Regions from separate parts of the Flavobacterium humidisoli genome, predicted to be linked through region 2. Evidence: riboswitches for the same ligand, from Rfam matches in the RefSeq annotation. Region 2 holds a riboswitch; the other holds the start of a gene.
The links. Region 2 has a riboswitch for cobalamin ahead of M0M44_RS00475 (TonB-dependent receptor plug domain-containing protein). Riboswitches for the same ligand answer to the same signal wherever they lie in the genome.
Positions count from the first base shown of each region.

Region 1: linked by a shared signal. The riboswitch ahead of M0M44_RS15850 (TonB-dependent receptor) and the one ahead of M0M44_RS00475 (TonB-dependent receptor plug domain-containing protein) in region 2 are both predicted to bind cobalamin.

Region 1 covers NZ_CP096829.1:3,685,865-3,696,243, forward strand. Annotated here, with positions in the region: gene M0M44_RS15820 (nitroreductase family protein) at 1-559, opposite strand, end outside; gene M0M44_RS15825 (winged helix-turn-helix transcriptional regulator) at 666-1,022, shown strand; gene M0M44_RS15830 (MarR family winged helix-turn-helix transcriptional regulator) at 1,024-1,497, opposite strand; gene M0M44_RS15835 (GNAT family N-acetyltransferase) at 1,500-1,985, opposite strand; gene M0M44_RS15840 (hypothetical protein) at 2,111-2,704, opposite strand; gene M0M44_RS15845 (YybH family protein) at 3,034-3,945, shown strand; cobalamin riboswitch at 3,993-4,195, shown strand; gene M0M44_RS15850 (TonB-dependent receptor) at 4,311-6,359, shown strand; gene M0M44_RS15855 (YncE family protein) at 6,356-7,501, shown strand; gene M0M44_RS15860 (cell surface protein) at 7,505-8,701, shown strand; gene M0M44_RS15865 (DUF5074 domain-containing protein) at 8,727-10,379, shown strand, end outside.
Region 2 covers NZ_CP096829.1:87,287-97,665, forward strand. Annotated here, with positions in the region: gene cobU (bifunctional adenosylcobinamide kinase/adenosylcobinamide-phosphate guanylyltransferase) at 1-164, shown strand, start outside; gene cobT (nicotinate-nucleotide--dimethylbenzimidazole phosphoribosyltransferase) at 324-2,003, shown strand; gene M0M44_RS00465 (adenosylcobinamide-GDP ribazoletransferase) at 2,184-2,981, shown strand; gene cobC (alpha-ribazole phosphatase) at 2,966-3,499, shown strand; cobalamin riboswitch at 3,565-3,773, shown strand; gene M0M44_RS00475 (TonB-dependent receptor plug domain-containing protein) at 3,801-5,654, shown strand; gene M0M44_RS00480 (YncE family protein) at 5,658-6,695, shown strand; gene M0M44_RS00485 (S41 family peptidase) at 6,781-8,241, opposite strand; gene M0M44_RS00490 (RNA polymerase sigma factor) at 8,409-8,918, shown strand; gene M0M44_RS00495 (hypothetical protein) at 8,905-9,366, shown strand; gene M0M44_RS00500 (DUF4252 domain-containing protein) at 9,385-9,912, shown strand; gene M0M44_RS00505 (DUF4252 domain-containing protein) at 9,915-10,379, shown strand, end outside.

The sequences.
Region 1 (10,379 bases), 2.0 Mb from region 2:
GATCTCTATATCCTAGAGGTAAAACTAAAACACTCTTTAGTCCAAGTTCGTTTAGACCTAAAAGGCTGTCAACTTCAGCAGGAATAAAACCTTCCATTGGAGTTGCATCTACTTGCTGTTCTGCAGCTGCAGCGATTGCTACACCAAACGAAATGTAAGCTTGTTTGGCGGCGTGGTTAGCGTGCCATTCTTGTCCAAGTGGCTCGTACATTCCCCAAAGTCTTTGTTTGTATTCATCCATTGCATCAGCAGGAATTCCTCTTTCTGCAATTGTTCTGTCAAAAACAGCAGAAATTTTTTCTAAACTATAACCGTCCCAAGCAGCCCATACCAAAACGTGAGAAGCATCTGTAACTTGGCTTTGGTCAAAACTTACCGCTCTAAGTTTGTCTTTTAATTCTTTGTTTGTGATCACAAAAATCTTGTAAGGCTGTAATCCAGAAGAAGATGGAGCAAGCTTTGCAGCTTCAAGAATATAATCTACTTTTTCTTGCGGAACAGCTTGTCCGTTCATTTTTTTTGTAGCATAACGCCACTTTAGTGCATCTATTAAGGCCATTTTTCTTTATTAATTAAAATTGTTTTCAAATGTAAACACTTTAAGTGTATTTTTGTCATCCGATTACCAAAAGTAACTGTAACATCGAGGTAACTTACAATAGAACATGCTAAAACAACTAGACCACGATCCTAAAAAATGCACGCAGCACATTATGGCGGTGCATGATGCTATGTATATCTTAAACGGAAGATGGAAAATTTCTATAATTGCATCACTGTGCTTTAATACCTTAAGATTTACCGATTTATTGCGGGAAGTAGAAGGTATTTCGGGAAAAATGTTAAGCAGAGAATTAAAAAACCTGGAGGAAAATCAATTGGTTACAAGAACCGTTTTGAATACCCAGCCCATAACAGTTGAATATCAGTTAACAGAATATGGGCATACTTTAAAAGAGGTAATTGATTCTTTGGCAAAATGGGGGCATAATCACAGAAAAAAGATTACAGGTAAAGAATAAATCAGCTTTTGAGTTCTGAAATTCTCTGAAAAAATCCTTGTGTAGCCAGTTTTTGCTCCGTTTCTTCAATAGCTCTCAAAAGATTATTCTGATTATCGGTGATTTCGTTTAAAGCATTTTTCATCACTGTCCAAACAGGTTGCATTTTTACGACCAGTTCTTTTCCTTTGGGTGTAAGCACAATTAATCTCTTGCGTTCGTCTAATTTGTCTTTTTTAGAACTGATAAGTTTTTGTTTTTCTAATTCCTTTAATAAACTTATAGTTGACGGATGGCTATAGCCAATTTCGTTGGCAATTTCTACAACACTAAGCATTTCTTTAATGTGCAGCGTATAAATTACAGGAAACCATTTCGGTTCAAAATCAATATCGAAAGACTTATAAATTAAGGCACCGTCTTTGCGCAACTGTTCGCTCAGACGCTGCAACCGCGTTGATATGGCCAATATTCCAATCTCGTCAATTATATTCATTTTTATTGATTTAGTTTTAAATGACAAAAAACATTATCGGGTTTCATTAAAGGAAAATCAGTTGGAAGCGCTTCTTTTTCGATCGTTACAAAATTATTCTTTTCGTAAAAACGCAAAGCCGCCTGCAATAAAGAAACCGTTCCTAAATATAAGTCTTTAATTCCTTTTTCTTTGCTGTACGCAATTAGTTGCTCTAATAATTGTTGAGCGATTTGGAATTCTTTACCTCTATATTCTTTCTTCACGAACATTTTTCTGATGGCTCCAGCTTCAGAATTGAATTTTACCAAAGCAATTGTGCCAACCAATTTCTCGTCTATAAAAGCACCCAGAAAAATCCCGCCTGGTTTATAGTAAAAGTTCTCAATGTCCAATAAATCAGGCTGATCTTCTAAAGTGACAGGAACATTAAATTCTTTTTGCTGAATGTGTAAAATCAAATCTACGATTTCATTTTCGTACTTATTTTGTATAGGCTGAATTTGCATTTGTATGGTAAATTAAATATCTGTACAAAACTACGTAGTTAACTACACATATGCAACAAAAAAACTGCTGAAACCAGCAGTTTTAAATGTTTTTTATGATTTCAAACGATTTTTGTTAGAAAGTTTTATTCTTTAACTAATACAATAACAGCTTTGTATCCCGTACCAACATTCCATTCGCTTGACGAAATAACTTGGCCTTTATCGTCATAAACTTTAAATTCGGCTGTATTTGGAGAAGCAAAACCTTCGTTTAAAGCCTCAATGTCAATTTTGTTGATTCCTTTTACTAAGTTGATCTTAACACTTTTAAAATCGCCATTTAAGAAAACTTCAGGCTCAATTACTTGATCATTTAAATATACTTTTACTTTATCGCCGTCTACAAAAGCAGCATCACGATACATAATGGTCGAAGTAACGGCTGTTGTATTGAAATTACCTAAAAACTGATTTCTTCTATAAAATATTCCTTCAACATTTGCTTCTGGCTTATAAAGATTAGTGTTTTTAAATAACTCGTCAGGATTAACCTGAAGCGGTGCAGGTTTCTCAATAGGCGCTGGCGGGTTTTCTTTTGGAGCTTCTTCTTTTGGAGGGATAACTTCTTTTACAGGAGATTTTTTTGCTGGAATCGATTTGAATTTATTATCAAGTTCCTGAGCAAAACTGTGCAATGAAAAGGAAGCAAAGGCAATTATCAAAAATATTTTTTTCATGTTTTTATACTATTAATCTTGAGTGGTATTGATTTAAAAAATTAGATGCATCATAATCTTTTATATATAAACATTTTATGAAACCAAATATTGTCTTGTTATGAATTATTTGTCGAAAAATTAACTTCTTTGTAAGCAAAATTTAAGTGTTTTCTGCTGCAACTGAATTATCTCTATATTCTCGTGAAGTTTTTAAGATTCTTTCTTATATAATGGAATGAAAAATATTCTCAACGATTGATTTAAAATCCTGTTTTTATATTTTTTTTATTGTAAAATATTGAATATTAATATTTTGTATATTTATTGTTCAATAAAATATTTCTGGTATGAACAGGTTAAGTTTTATCTTTTTCCTTTTTGCATCCGTTGGTTTTGCTCAGGAAAACAGCACAAATTCGAGTATTAAAAAGCAGATTGAAGATTATAATGTCTCGTTTGCAATTGCTTTTACAAAAGGAAATCAAGACGATTTAGCAAAAGCTTATACAGATCAAACCCTATTTATGCCCGAGCATAGCAGACAGCGAGTGGGCAGAAAAGCGATTAGGGACTTTTACAAACAATGGTTGAAACAGGCAAAAGTTACTTCATATCAAAAAACAATTTTAGAGTTACAGGATTTTGGAAACTATGTTTTAGAAATTGGAACTTTTAAGGAAGATTTAAATCTAAATGAGCAGAAAGCGTTTTCTTATATTGGAAAATATTCCGTTTTATGGAAAAAGCCTTCAAAAAAAAGTGTCCCTCCAACAATTGCTGCAGAAATCTGGGGTTCTTCAAGTTATTTTGATGATAAAAATATTCCAGATATAAACGATATTGAAATTCCAAAGACTAAAAAATATATGCCGACTGACAAATTAACTTTGGAGGTAAAAGAAAGAAATAAAGCCATTAAAGAGATGGTTCAGAATAGGCAAGGAGCAGAGCATGCCAAAATGTTTATGCCAGATGCGATGTATTTAACATATTATACTCCGATTCTTTCGGGTGAAAAAGAAATTACGGATTATTTTACAGCGCATGAAAAACCTGGCACACTACATATCGAACAAATTTCGATTGAAACTTCAAATATTATTTATGCACAAAAAGCCATTGTAGAATTTGGTTTCTACAGCGTTGATTGGCGCGATGGAGAAAACAGTGGTAATGTAAAAGGAAAAAGCATAAATGTCTGGAAAAAAGGCAGTAATGGAGAGTTGCTGCTTTTTCGCCAAATAGTAAATCATGATTAAAAATTAAAAAACAGACAGGTAACTTGCAGACACCATACCTGAGTTATATCTTTGTGGCTGATTTTGGTCTGTTTTTTCAATTCAGAAAAAACAGTTAAAAGGGAATCAGGTGCAAATCCTGAACAGACCCGCTACTGTAAGTTCTATTTGAGTCTTTAAACATTACTAATGCCATTGTTCGTTGTTTCGGATGAGAAGGCCGTTTAAAGATGGAATAAGTCAGGAGACCTGCCACGATCACATAGTTTAAAACTTTCGTGGTATGAAGTTGATGACAAGATAATGACCTGCTATTTAGGATAGTTGGCCTATTTCTATGTTTTTATAATTACTGCATCACGTAAAGTTTATTTAATAAAATCGTGATGTATAATTTGAAGAAAACTTTATTTTCTATTTTTTTAGTACTTGTTCCTTTTTTGCTTCATTCTCAAGCAGTGACTGATAGTTCACGGGTTTTAAAAGAAGTGGTTTTAAAAGGAAAACCATATCAGGAAGTGATTCCCGTACAAAGTCTTTTGGGCGTTCTGCTCGAGAATTTGGCGACTCACAATGTCGCAGATGCGCTTCGTTATTTTGCAGGAACCCAAATTAAAGATTATGGCGGAGTTGGCGGACTTAAAACGGTTGACGTTCGTAATATGGGAACGCATCATGTTGGTGTTTTTTACGACGGAATTCAGCTTGGAAATGCGCAAAATGGCGTAACCAATCTAGGAAAATATTCGCTTGACGACATGGAATCTTTGACGATGTATAACGGTCAGAAAAGTGAAATTTTTCAGTCGGCTAAAGATTTTGCTTCTGCTTCTGCGATTTATTTGCGAACCAAACGACCTGCTTTTTCGGGCAATAAGAAAACAAATCTTCTGGTTCGTTACAAAACAATGTCTATTGATTATCATGATCCTTCTTTTAGATGGGAACAAAAACTGAGCGATAAAGTCAGCTTGAGTGTAAGCTCAGAATACATCAAATCAAACGGGCAGTATAAATTTAGGTATAAAAGAAAAAATCAAGACGGTAGCATTGCATACGATACCACAGCAACGCGATGGAACAGCGATATTGAAGCCTTTCGATTTGAATCGGGTTTGTTCGGAAAAATAAATAAAGGAACTTGGGACGCCAAAGTGTATTATTACGATTCTGAAAGAGGCGCTCCTGGTGCCATTGTAGAAAATAAGTTTCGAGATGGTTTTCGTCAATTTGACAAGAATTTTTTCTCTCAAGCTTCCTTAATGAAAGACGTTTCTGAAAAGTATAAATTTCAGCTAAAAGGCAAATTTGCTTATGATTACACCCATTATATTGCACGAGATACTACCAATGTTTTAGGAGAAACGGTAACGGAAGGCGTGCAATCTAATGATAGCTATTATCAGCAAGAAGCCTATTTTTCTGCGGTCAATATGTACAGCATTTTACCCACTTGGGATGTTTCGCTATCAACCGATTTTCAATACAATAAGCTAAATGCAACTAGAAGAGGCATTCAGACACAATTTTCTTTTCCGCACCGTTATACTGCACTAGTTTCTCTTGCGACTTCTTATCGATATGAAGGTTTTAAAATTTTAGGAAATGTACTCGCAACTCGCGTTATCGAAGAAGTGAAGTACAATGCCAAAGCACCCAACAAAACCGAATTTACTCCCGCTATATTTCTAGGTTATACGCCGTTTAAGAAATACGATTTCAATTTAAGAGCTTTCGCTAAACGAATTTTCAGAATGCCAACTTTCAATGATCTGTATTATACAATGATAGGTTCGAGCACTTTGAGGCCAGAATATATGAATCAGTACGATGTTGGTTTTACGTATAATTTCCCCGTAAGGGAAAGCTTTTTTGATAAATTTTCTTTTCAGGCAGATGCTTATTATACCAATACAAAAGATAAAATTATTGCTGCTCCAACAGGAAATCTGTTCCGTTGGATGATGACCAATATCGGGCAGGTAAAAGGAAAAGGAATCGAAACGGTGCTGAATATGGTAACTCATATTGAGAAAGTAAATCTAACTGCAAACTTGACTTATACGTATTCTCAAAGTCAGGATTTTACAAAGTTTGTTGGTTTAGAGATGTCTTCTTATGGAGATCAAATTCCGTATACGCCTTGGCACAGCGGATCTGGAATTTTGAATGCTGGTTATGAATCTTGGAATTTTAATTACAGTTTTATTTATGTCGGAAAACGCTACAACGGAAATGTCAATAACATTAAAGTAAATGAAGTTCAGCCTTGGTATACACACGATTTGGCGGTTCAAAAATCTTTCACATTCAAGAATTACAAATTGAACGGAACGATAGAAGTCAACAATGCTTTCAACCAGCAGTATGAAGTGATTTACAATTATCCGATGCCAGGAAGAACATTCAAGTTTATAATCAGTTTTGAGTTATGAAAAAGAGCATTTTAAAAATAGTATTCAGTTTAAGTATTGCCGTTTTTTTAGTTTCCTGCAGAGAAGACGAAACCATATTTCTTTCTTCGGATGTGAGTGTTGCTGCGCCAAGAAGCGATGGCAATATTGAAGGCTTTTATCTTCTAAACGAAGGAAATATGGGAATGAACCGTGCGAGTTTGGATGTTTTTAACTACAGAACAGGAAATTACACTACAGATGTATATTCAGAACGAAATCCTTCGGTTGTAAAAGAATTGGGAGATGTTGGAAATGACATTAAAATCTACGGAAATAAAGTTTATGCGGTCATTAATTGTTCTAACAAAGTGGAAGTTTTAGAAAAATGGACGGCAAAACGCATCAAAAAAATAGACATTCCAAATTGCCGTTATGTTGCTTTTTATAAGGGCAAAGCGTATGTGAGTTCGTACTCTGGGCCTGTTGCCATAAATCCGAATGCCGAAATTGGTTTTGTGGCTGAAATTGACACCACTTCATTAGAAATAAAAAGAAAAGTAACGGTTGGTTATCAGCCCGAACAAATGGTCGTTCATAACGGAAAATTGTATGTGGCCAATTCTGGCGGTTATAGAGTTCCAAATTATGACAGAACGGTTTCTGTAATTGATCTGGAAACGTTTACAGAGATTAAAAAAATCGATGTTGGAATCAATTTATACAGCATGCAGATTGACAGTCGCGGCGATATTTATGTGAGTTCGCGAGGCGATTATTACAACACACCGTCCAATCTTTTTATTATTGATACGCAGACAGATGAAAAGAAAATGCAACTCGATATCCCGGTTTCTGGAACTTGTCTCGTTAACGATTTATTGTATTACTATAGTGTTTCTTGGAGTTATCTAACGGGAACAAATAAAGTGAGTTACGGAATTTTAGATACCAAAACTAAAAAAGTAATTACAAACCAAATTATTACAGACGGAACCGACAAGCAAATCATGATTCCGTATGGTCTTCAAGTCAATCCAGAAACCAAAGAAATCTACATTACCGACGCTCAAAACTATGTAGTAACGGGTTATATCTACTGTTTTACGCCCGATGGAAAATTAAAATGGAAAACAACCGCTGGAAATATTCCCGCTCATATTGCTTTTATAACTAAAAATTAAAAAATGTTGAACAAAAAACTTTTCAAAATCGCTTTGTTTTCAATTCTCTTTTTGGGATTTGTTGCCTGCGATAAAGACAATGAAGAAGATTTGCTTCCTGCAGAAATTCTGAAAGAATCGTATACAATTGACCGCTTTAAAGTGCTGAATATTGCAACAGCTCTTCCAATTACTGCAAAATTGACTTGGAGTATCAATGATTCTATTATTTCAGAAAATGCAGATTTAGATTTTATTAGCCCTTTTCAAAAAAATTATCCGCTGACTTTAAAAGTAGAAATTAATGGAGAATCAAAAATTTACACTTCTTCAATTAATGTGATAAAAGAAACTGGAACTTACAGCAGATATATTTCTAATGTGCTTGATTTTCGTCCTGCAGTTGGTCAGTTTACTAATGAAATTCCGCAATATGTAACGGGAAATACAGAGGCCAACATTATTGCTGCTGCGAAAAAAGCAATTGTTGGTTCAAATACGTCTATGATTTCGCTTGGCGGTTTTGGCGGTTATGTAGTTTTTGGTTTCGATCATACTATTCCGAATAGGGATGGTCGTGATTTTAAGATTTTAGGAAATGCTTTTTGGGGAAATGAAGCCAATGAAGCACGCGCAGGATCTTGCGAGCCAGGTATTATTATGGTGGCTTATGACAAAAATAAAAACGGCAAACCAGATGACGACGAATGGTATGAAATTGCTGGAAGCGAATACTTTAAAAGCACTACAATAAAAAACTACGAGATCACTTATTTTAAACCAGATGTTAATAAGGAACCTATGACAGGAAATGAATTTTGGCAATTTGATACAGAATATATTAAATGGCAGGACAATGCTGGGCAATCGGGTTATAAAGTACAAAACGTATTTCATAACCAAAGTTATTATCCGCTTTGGATTGCCGATGCTTCTTATACTTTGAAAGGAACCAAAATAGCAGATAATTTCTACGATCAAAGTGGTGAAGGTTCGTATTGGGTCGGCAAATCTTTTGAATTTGGTTACGCTGATAATGCACCCAATAACGATGAAGCTTCAAATATTGACATTTCTTGGGCAGTAGATAAAAACGGAAAATATGTCAAACTTCCAGGAATTGATTTCGTAAAAGTTTACACGGCAATTAATCAGGAAGCAGGCTGGCTTGGAGAAGTTTCTACAGAAGTTTCAGGCGCTTACGATTTACATCTTAATTAACACAACATTTAAAAATTAATAAATTATGAGGAAAAATTACTTTATAGTAATCCTGTTATTTTTTGCATTTCTAACCAATGCGCAAATAACAATTCAAGGCGTTCCTAGAAATGATGTTAAATCAAAAACAGTAACGCAAAAGCAAGTAACGGCAAAAAGCGCCAATTCGACCACTTTTTCAGATATTCAATTTTGGGTTGGAAGTGGAGTTAATCAGGCTGCATTTGTGGTGCAGTGGAATGACGGTAAAACTTCTGATGCCTTAGTTTGGGGTTTTAAATGGGACGGAACTGCAACAGGAGAAGACATGATTAAAGCTATTGCAAAAGCTGATCCACGTTTCTTTGCTTTACTCAGACAAGGTACTCAGTATGGATCTGCAATTGGCGGATTTGGTTTCGATTTGAACGGAACGGGCACAAACGGACTTTATAAAGATGGAAATAAAATGTATCCATATTATCCTTTCGATGGTCTTATTAATACTAGCGAATACGATTTTGATTCTTATACGGGCATTGATGCCGATGATCACTGGCAGTCAGGATGGATGGTAGGATATTGGTCATACTGGGTTAAAGATCCTGTAGATGAAGGTTATAATTATTCTGGTGTTGGAGCTTCTACTCGCGAATTGCAGAATGGTTCTTGGGATGTCTGGAATTTTAATCCAAATATGGAAATGTTTGATATTGCAACGACTTTTACTCCAGTTGCTCCTTATTCTAAAACAATAGATTTTAGCAAAGGCTATTTTATTGTAAATGAAGATTGGTTTGGGCACGTTAACGGATCTGTAAATTTTGTTGATAATAACGGAAACATTAATTATCGGGTTTATAGTGAAGCCAATAACAACAATTCTTTTGGCGCAACTACGCAATATGGAACTATTTACGGAGATAAATTTTACTTTGTCTCTAAACAGGCTAAAGATGGTGGAGATACACAATATATTGCTGGCGGAAGATTGGTTGTTGCCGATGCTTTAACGATGAAAAAAATAGCTTCGTTTGATGATATTGGAGGAGGAGACGGTCGCTCTTTTATTGGTGTTGATGAGAAAACGGGTTACATAGGCGCTTCTAATGGTATTTTTCTGTTTGATATTGCTAATATGAAAGTTGGGAGCATGGTACCAGGAACAGGAGGAGGAAGTCAGTATTTAGGACAAATCGGAAATATGATTCGTACTTCGCAATATGTTTTTGCTGTAAAACAGAGTACAGGAATTTTGGTTATTGATCCTAAAACGAATACTGTTGTAAAAACTATTGCAGGTGCATTCCATTCGGTTACACAGGCCAAAGACGGAAGCGTTTGGGGAATTCAGAATCAGAAATTGCTAAATATTGACACACTGACTTTTACAACAACAGAATACCCGATTCCAACCACTAAATATTTAGGTTCTTGGGGAGCTTGGAATGCAGGAAGTTTTACTTACAGCAACAAAGAGAATGCTTTGTATTGGAATAATAACGTAAGTAGTTATGTGTCTGGAGCTCAAATTGTAAGGTTTGATATTGCAACAAAAACATTCAATGAAAATTTCGCTACACTTCCTGGACAAACAGGAACGTACAAGCAGATTGTATATGGTGCAGGATTGCGTATTGATCCAGTTTCAGGAAACTTAATTGTGAACACAACAGAAAGCGGATTTGGAGCGCATTAT
Region 2 (10,379 bases):
CCAATATCATTATTGTAACAAACGAAATCGGAATGGGCGTTCATGCAGAAACTCACATAGGGAGGAAATTTGTTGAACTTCAAGGCTGGATGAATCAATTTCTCGCCGCTAATTCTGATCAAGTTGTGCTCATGGTTTCTGGAATTCCAGTTAAAATCAAGTAAAAAATGCCAACTTAGAAATTCCAAATTCCAATAAATCGGAACTAAATTCAAAGTTTTAAATTCTAAATTCCAAAGCTTAGCCAAGTTTTGGAATTTGGAATTTTCTTTTTTGGTGCTTAACGCTTGGAATTTGGAATTTAAAAATTGTAATTTTATAACATGAGTAATTTAGACAATATATTAAAATCCAGACGAGACACACGACATTTTACAACCGATGAAGTTCCAGACGAAGTAATCCAGAAAGCTTTACAAGCTGGGCATTGGGCGCCTTCTGTCGGATTGACCGATGCTACTAGATATTTTCTGATTAAGTCAGAAGAGGTTAAAACGTCTATTAAAAAACTCTTTTTAGATTACAATAAAAAAGCCGAAGAACTAACCGACAATCCTGAACAGAAAGAACTATACAGATCACTAAAACTCGAAGCAATCGAAGAAGCGCCAATCGGGCTTGTTATTGCTTATGACCGTTCGGTTCTCAATCAGTTTACAATTGGAACAATTGGCAGTAATGAAGCCGTAAAATTCAGTTCGGTTTGTGCTGCGCAAAACATTTGGCTTTCGCTGACAGAGCAAGGTTACGGAATGGGTTGGGTCTCGATTCTCAATTATTATCAGTTTAAAAAAATCCTTGATTTACCCGAAAATATAGAACCTCTGGGATATTTCTGCATCGGAAAACCAGCCACCAATTACAACAATCAGCCCATGCTGCAACAATTGCATTGGAAACAAAAATCGGAAGCGCCTATCTGTACTGAAATCAAAGAAATTCATCAAATAAATGTTCCAGATTTTGATTGGAAATCAGAAAACGAAATACAAAACAAATCCGATTTCAATACTCTTTTACAAGAAAAAATAGATTCAAAAACAAAACCTGTTGGTTCTTTAGGAACGTTAGAATCTTTAGCCTTTCAAATGGCAACGGTTTTTGAAACTTTAAATCCAAAAATTACAAAACCAAATATTGTCGTTTTTGCAGGAGACCACGGAATTGCAAATCATGGCGTAAGTGATTATCCGCAAGATGTTACACGACAAATGGTCAATAATTTTCTGGATGGCGGTGCCGCTATAAATGTTTTTTGCAATCAGAATAATATCGAATTGTCAATTGTAGATTCGGGCGTTAATTATGATTTTCCAACCAATGCAAAATTAATCGATGCAAAAATTGCAAAAGGAACACAGTCTTTTCTGCATGTTCCCGCAATGAGTGAATCTGAAGTCCAATTGTGTTTTGAAAAAGGAAAATCGATTGTCGAAAATATTGCAAAATCGGGTTCAAACTGTATTGGTTTTGGTGAAATGGGAATTGGAAACACATCAACCGCTTCTATTTTAATGAGTCTTTTAACCGGTTTTCCTATTCAAGAATGTATCGGAAAAGGAACTGGAGTTGAAAACGAAAAACTGCTTCAAAAACAAAATCTACTCAAAAAAGCATTAGACAATTATTCCGGTCAAGCCGAATTAATGTCACAGCTTTCCTATTTCGGCGGTTTTGAGATTCTTCAGATGGCTGGCGGAATGCTGACTGCTTTTGAAAATAAAATGCTAATCTTGGTTGACGGTTTTATTTGCACTGTTGCGTATTTAATTGCTTTTAAAATAAATCCAAACATCAAACAAAATGCTGTTTTTTGCCATTGCTCTGCTGAAAAAGCACATTCAGAATTACTAAATTACTTAGAAGCAAAACCTATTTTAAATCTCGATTTACGTCTGGGAGAAGGAACTGGATGTGCTGTCGCTTTCCCTATTTTAAAATCGGCTGAAGCTTTTTTAAATGAAATGGCTAGTTTTGAAAGCGCGGGGATAAGTAGGAAATAGTAATTATTTTAATTTCTAAAAATAATTATGTTTCATTATGATTTATTCTCATTTTTGTCATTTCGACGAAGGAGAAATCTCCGTTAGAAGCTCCACAAAGTTAAGCCTCTTTTAGAATGGAATTACTTGCGAAGATTTCTACTTCGTTGAAATGACATACTAAATGAAAACCCACTCTAAATGAAAAAAGAACTACATATTTTCTTCACCTGTTTAATGTTCTACACTAGAATTCCGTGTCCAAAAAACATTACTCATCATCCAGATTATCTAAATAAAGCCACAAGATATTTCCCATTTATTGGTTGGATTGTTGGGAGTATTTCTTTTATAGCTTATTCTCTATTTGCTCAATTTCTTTATACAGAAACAGCTGTTATATTGGCAATTATTACTTCTATATTAACAACCGGAGCCTTTCACGAAGACGGATTTGCCGATGTTTGTGATGGTTTTGGCGGAGGCTGGACGAAAGAAAAGATCTTAATGATTATGAAAGACAGCGCCATTGGTGCTTATGGAGCAATCGGATTGGTTTTGCTTTTTTTATTAAAATTCAGATTGCTTTCAGAATCTATTTTGTTATTTCAAGTTTATGATTCGATGGCAGTTTTTAAAATTTTTCTCTTATTTATTTCTGCTCATTCTTTGAGTCGTCTGGCGGCAATCAGTATTATTTTTACGCACGAATATTCACGTGAAGATGCTTCAAGCAAAAGTAAACCTATTGCAAAACAATATACTTGGAAAGAAGTTTTTGGCTCATTCTTTTTTGGTTTAATTCCGTTACTTGTATTCTCTTATTTTGATTGGAGATTTCTCCTGACCATAATCCCTGTTTTTATAACTCGATATTTTTTAGCCCGATATTTTCAGAAATGGATTGACGGTTATACAGGAGATTGTCTTGGCGCTACACAACAGGTTTGCGAAGTAGTATTTTACCTTAGTATTTTATTTTTATGGAAATTTATCTAGTCCGTCATACCGAAACAGTATGCGAAAAAGGAATCTGTTACGGACAATCAGACGTCGATATTGCAGTACCATTTGATGAAGTTTTCGGCAAAATCATTTCTGAACTTCCTTCTGAAGCAATAATATTTTCTAGCCCACTTAAGCGCTGTGTTATTTTAGCAAAACATATTCAAGATAACATCAAAACCATTTCTTATCGCGAAGATGAACGTTTAAAAGAAATGAATTTTGGTGATTGGGAATTGAAAAGCTGGAACGAAATTCCGTCTGAAGAACTCAATCCGTGGATGGAAGATTTTGTAAATATCAAAGTTTCAAATGGAGAATCTTTTGTAGAATTACATGAAAGAGTTGGTGATTTTTTAGTTAATGAAATTTCAAAAATAAATCAGCCAATTGTTATTGTTGCCCATGCAGGAATTATAAGAAGTATTTTGTGTCATCAGAATTCACTTCCATTAAAAGAAGCTTTTAATAATAAAGTTGATTTCGGAGAAGTTATAAAAATCGATTTTTAGTGCAAATTATTTATAATTTTCTATCAAATGGAAAAGAAATTTGAATAATCAATATTTTTAACTTTATCTTTGCAGCAAATTAAGGTTGTGTTTTTGATTTAAAAACACATTAAAAGGGAATCAAGTAAATACTTGAGCTGTACCCGCAACTGTAAGCTAAGTTCAAAAAAAATGAATGCTTGCTGTAACTACATCACCACTGTCACGCCTTGCGTGATGGGAAGGTAAACAGCAAGACGCAAGCCAGGAGACCTGCCTTTGTAACAATTATCGAGCTCTCGGGAAAAAGAGCGAAGAAATTATGACTATAAAACGACTTCTTGCTTTTTGTTCTTTTGTGATGTGCCAGATTATTTCGGCGCAGAGCGATTCTATTACCAGTTTAAAAGAAGTATTGGTTTCAGATAAAAACTTAAAAAACTACTCGGTTTCGCAATCTGTTTTAAAACTAAATGATTCTATAATCAATAAAAATGAAGCGCTCCTTACCGATTTATTAAACTTTAATTCGACTTTATATTTTAAAGAATACGGACGCGGAATGCTTTCTACGGTTTCTTTTAGAGGTACGACTTCTTCTCAGACAGCGGTAATCTGGAACGGAATTAATATCAATTCCCAAATGAACGGAAGCACCGATTTTAATACCATTTCGGGTTCCGATTATAATTCGATAAGCGTAAAAGCGGGTGGCGGAAGTGTTATTTACGGAAGCGGTGCTGTTGGAGGAACGGTGCACTTAAATAACGATTTGTTATTTTTTAATCGTTTTGAGAATAATTTAAGACTAGATTACGGCAGTTTTAACACGATTGGAATTAATTATAAAACTTCTATTTCTAACAAAAAATGGAGTGCTCAAATTGGAATGTCAAAAAATAGCTCGACTAACGATTACAAATACTTAAATCGATATACTTGGAGAGGCGAACAGCGATGGAATCAGAATGGACAATATGACATTATTACCTTAAGCGCTAATGCTGGATATAAATTCAACCAAAATCATATTTTAAAACTATACAGCCAGAGTTCAAACACCGACCGTAACACTTCTTTAATAGTAGAGTCTGAAACCAAAAGTAAATACATAAACGGTTTTAACAGAAACTTACTGGAATATGATGGAAGTTTCGGAAAGCTTAAAACCAATTTTAAAACAGCCTATATTTTCGAAAACTATCAATACTTTGAAGATAATTCTTCAAAAAATTATACATACGGAAAGACTGAAAACTTAATTACCAAACTCGATGTCGATTATCATGTATTCAAATCTACACATCTTAACGGAATTGTAGATTATAGCAGAACAAATGGTTACGGAACCAGTTTTGGAAGTCATATTCGCGAAATAAGCTCTGCTTCTTTATTGGTTAGACAAGATATTGGAGACAATTGGAAAAACGAACTCGGGGTTAGAAAAGAGTTTACGGATAACTATAAATCTCCTGTTTTATTCAATCTCGGATCTTCTTATAAATTCAATGATTGGTACAATTTAAAACTTAATGTATCACGAAATTTTAGAATTCCGACCTACAATGATTTGTATTGGGACCAAGGAGGAAATCCTAATTTAAAACCTGAAAACTCTTACCAAGGGGAAATTGGCAACGTTTTTACATTCAAAAATTGGTCTTGGACACAGAATTTCTACTACATGAAAATTACCGACATGCTGCAATGGGTTCCTGGAGCAAATGGCATTTGGACCCCTCAGAATCAAGATAAAGTAAACAGTTACGGAACAGAAACTATGCTGGCTTGGAAAAAAAGTTATGGCAAAAACAGTTTCGCAGCAAATGCTACTTATGCTTATACGGTTTCGCAAGATGAAAAAACTAAAAATCAATTGTTTTTTGTGCCGTTTAATAAAGCTACAGGATCTGTCTCCTATTCTAGAAATAAATTAAGTGCTTATTATCAAATTCTTTATAACGGATTTGTTTACACGAGAGCCGATAATAATCCTGACGAAATTATTAACGATTATACGATTTCAAATATCGGAATCGATTATGATCTTAAATTTTTAGATTCTTTCAAAGTAGGTTTTCAAGTTTTAAATCTTTTTAATAAAGATTACGAAAGTCTGGAAAACAGACCAATGCCAGGTCGCAATTTCAATATGTATATAACCTTAAAATTTTAATATATGAAGTTTAGTAAATTACTTTTAATAGCGTTAAGTATTTCGTTATTCGCTTCTTGTTCAAGTGATGATGACGATGCCCCAAAAGGTGCTTACGACAATGGTTTTTTCATTTTAAATGAAGGAAGCTCAGATGCAGGAACTGTTTCATTCTCTAGTAATGATTTTAGCATATTTACAAAAGATGCTTACAAAGCCGAAAATGGATCTGATGTACTTGGAAAATTTGTTCAGAATATCTTTTTCGAAGGAGACAAAGCATATATTATTGCAGGAGGTTCAAATGTAATAAACATCGTAAACCGTTATACTTTCAAATTAATTGCAAAAGTTGACAGTGGCTTGGTTAATCCTAGATATGGAGTGATAAAAGACGGAAAAGCTTACGTAACAAATGCAAATTCATACAGCGCTGAAACAGGAAGTACAGACGATTACATTGCGGTAATTAATTTGGCTACAAACGTTGTTGAATCTAAAATTGCATTAAACACAACTGGAAATAGAATTATAGAAGAAGGCGGAAAATTATACATCACAGATCCTTTGGGAACTGATAAACTTTCTATTTATAACATCGCTTCAAAAACTTTAGAAGCTCCAATAACCATTGGTTACGGTTCAGATTCTATTGAAGAAGAAAACGGAAGCCTTTTTATCTTACAGCCTTCTTATACAGCAAGCAGTGTAATTTTAAAAGTAAAAATCTCTGACAAATCTGTTTCTAAAATTGAAATTCCGGAATCTCAAGGAGTAGCTGGATTTTTAGATATTGAAGACAACAAAGTATATTATACAGTTGCAAATTCTGTTTACTCAATTACTACATCAGCAACAGCTGCTGCTACTAGTCCGCTTTTTACAGCTACTTCAGATCTTGGTTACCTTTACGGTTTTGCAGTAAAAGACAACCGTGTTTTCCTTGCAGATGGCGGAAACTTTAAAGAAGATAGCAAAGCTTATATTTATAACTTCAGCGGAAGTTTATTAAAAGAATTAACTGTTGGTGTAGGTCCAAACGGATTCTACTTTAACGATTAATTTTTACCATTAGAATTAGTTTTTGTTTTTTTATGGAAAAGGCTTTCAGTGATGAAAGCCTTTCCTATTTATTACGTGGATTATTTTAAAAACTCTTTGGTGGATTTTGAAAATACATTCCGTGTCTTAATCCGTTTATAATTTTTGAATCTGTCAAATAAGGATGCTCTGGTTCAGAATCGTTTAGAACTCTTCTAGCAGAAGAACCTGTAATTTTTGAAATAGCCAAATTAAGCAAAGGTTCAGACGTTTCTCCTAAAACACCATAGGTATCCAAATATTCTCTTTGCACATAAGTAGGTTGCAAACCTTGAGTATAATCTCCAAAACCTGCAGAATTTGAAATTTTAAAAACTAAAGGTTGCATTGCATATTTATGATTTGGATTAATTCCTTTTTTAGTAAACAAAGTTTCTGAATCATAAATCGTATACGAACCAACATTCTTACCTGTCGTAGTTTCTCCAATCTGAACTACATTAATATAAGGTGTTAATCCATTAACAACCAATTCACTGGCAGATGCTGTACTAGCTGTTGTAATAATATAAACCGTATTTAAGTTTAAGCTATTTAGCGCTTTTCCATCAATATTATTTACAAATCTGTAATTCAAACTTTCTAAATCATCAGCAGTCATATCTTTCATCCACTTTGTATTAAACTGCGTTTTAGCAAAAATCTGATTGTCAAACTGTCCTGTAATCATACTAGAAAGTCTAATAGAAGATGTAACAGATCCTCCTCCATTATATCGAAGATCTAAAACTAAGTCTGTTATTCCTTGCGATTTGAATTCGCCAAAAACCTGATTTAATTTATCGTCATATCCAGGATAAAAACCATTATACATTAAATAACCAATTTTATGGCTTCCAGAAGGAATTACTTTACTGATTAAAATAGGATTTTCTTCTAAAACAGTTTTTGTCAAGTCAACCGATTTTCCATTCAAAACATAACTGCTTCCATTATAATCCGCCAAGTTTAGCGTATAACTATCCTTATTCAATAATAGTTCTTGATAATTTGAAACCGTAAGTTTCACACCATTTACACTCGTAAATAAGTCACCACGCTTAATTGCTTTAGTAGAAGCATCAGAATTTGGAATAATATATCGTACAAAACCTACTACATCATTCGATCCTGACGTTACGCGACTCAATCTAAAGTCGACGCCATTATTTTTGGTAACACCGCTTAACTCCTGTTCTAAAACAGTATAATCTTCAACAATCCAACTGAAACGGTCAATGGCATCGCCGTTTGGATATTTACTTTCTGGTTTGTTCAATAAATCTTCAAACAAATCCTCTGGATGAGAATATCCTCTTAAAAACTGATTAAAATCTGGCTGCAAATTACGGCCATCAGCTAGATTGGGTACATCGGCCTGCCATAAGTAGACCTCATTCAATCCTCTCCAAATAAAATTATTAATCTGTAAGTCTGCTGGAGCTGCAACATCATCCTGATCTTCACAAGACTGTAAAGAAAATGCGAATAAAAAGAGAAGAAGAATGCTCTTTAAATTTGTTTTCATATCGTGTAGGTTATCTATATTCTGAATAAACGTAAAAGTAGTATCTTTAGTTTTAGCTTTATCCTTAAAGCAGTATTTTTTTTACATAATTTTTTTTCTTTTTTGCTGTAACAAATATAATTGTGTCTCGTCTTGAATATATAAGCTAACGATTAACCATCAGATTAATGAACCAAGTTGTATTTATAGAATTAATAAATCCTTTTAAAGACAAAGTTTTTCGTCTGGCAAAAAGATTGCTTACTAGCACTGAAGAAGCAGAAGATGCAACTCAGGAAGTAATGGTGAAATTATGGAACAAAAAAGACAATCTGCAAAGCTATAATAGCGTAGAAGCATTGGCAATGACCATGACCAAAAATTATTGTCTCGATCAGCTAAAATCTAAAAGAGCTAGCAATCTGCAAATTGTTCACAACAACTTTACCGATCGGCAGCCGCAATTGGATAAAAAACTGGAGGATCAAGACAGTTTAGAATGGGTCGAAAAAATTATAAATGAGATGCCCGAACAAATGCAATTATTAATTCAGCTACGAGATGTGGAGCAATATGAATTTGAAGAAATAGCCAAAATCGTAAATATGAACGAAACAGCAATACGAGTGGCACTTTCGAGAGCGAGAAAAAAAATTAGAGAATCAATGACAAATACACACCTTTATGGAACTAAATAAAATAGAAGATATATTAGAAAAATACTTTCAGGGAGAAACTTCTATTGCTGAGGAAAATCAATTAAAAGAATATTTTTCTTCACCGAATGTTGCGCAGCATTTGGAGCAATACAAACCTATGTTTGGATATTTCTCTCATGCAAAAGAACAGAAATCAACGTATGAAATTCCACTACAATCTAAAAAACGTAACGTAGCGTGGTTATCGATTGCGGCATCAGCTGTTGTTTTGCTGGGAATTGGAACCTACTTTTTTATGAGCGAGCAAAAAGAAGCAACTGCAGTGGCATCGCAAACAGAATTAGGAACCTACGATAATCCCGAAGAAGCTTTAAAAGCAACTCAAAAGGCTTTGGCTTTATTATCAAACAATGTTAATGTAGGTATAGAAAGTGTACAGTACATTAATGAATTCGAACAATCAAAAAACAAAATTTTTAAACAGTAATTAAACACAAAAATAATCATGAAAAATTTCATTATAACCTTAGTATTCGCATTTGTTACCACAACATTCTACGCACAAGGCGCTTTTGACAAATTTGATGGTCAGGATGAAGTAACCTCAGTAATTGTAAACAAAAAAATGTTTGATTTAATGAGCAAAGTAAAAGTTGACGCTTCTGATAAAGAAACACAGCAGTATATTGCTCTAATTAAAAAACTGGATTACTTAAAAGTATTCACCACTAAAAATCCAAAAATCGAAGCAGACATGAAAGCTACTGCCGACAAATATGTAAAAACTGCCGGCCTAGAAGAATTAATGCGTGTAAATGATGGTGGAAAAAATGTTAGAATAATGGTAAAATCTGGCGCTACAGATACTCAAATAAAAGAATTATTAATGTATGTTGATGGCGCAAAAAACGACGAAACTGTTTTATTATCTTTAACTGGTAATTTTGATTTAAACGAAATCTCAGTTCTAACAGATAAAATGCAACTTCCTGGCGGTACAGACTTAAAGAAAGCTTCTAAAGGCAAAAAATAACAATGAGAACAAATATTTTCATCTTAGCACTTATGGCTCTCCTAACTTTAGGAAGCTGTAATTCTGAACCAACATTGCAAAAGTATTTTGTTGAAAATTCGGAGAAAAAAGATTTCATAGCATTAGATGTTTCACCAAACATCCTGAATGTGGATAAGACAAATTTATCAGCAGAACAAAACGAAGCTTTAAATTCGTTTGACAAAATGAATATTCTAGCTTTCAAAGCTGATCAAAACAATCAGGCACAGTTTGAGGCAGAACGAAACAAGGTAAAAGCGATATTAAAAGATCCTAAATATCAAGAGTTAATGAAAATTGGTTCTGGTAAAGATGGCGCTTCTGTAAGCTATGTTGGAAGTGATGATAATATTAAAGAGTTTATCATTTTTGCCAATCGAAAAGAAAATGGGTTTGCCGTAGTTAGGGTTTTAGGCGAAAACATGAATCCAAACAATATTATGACT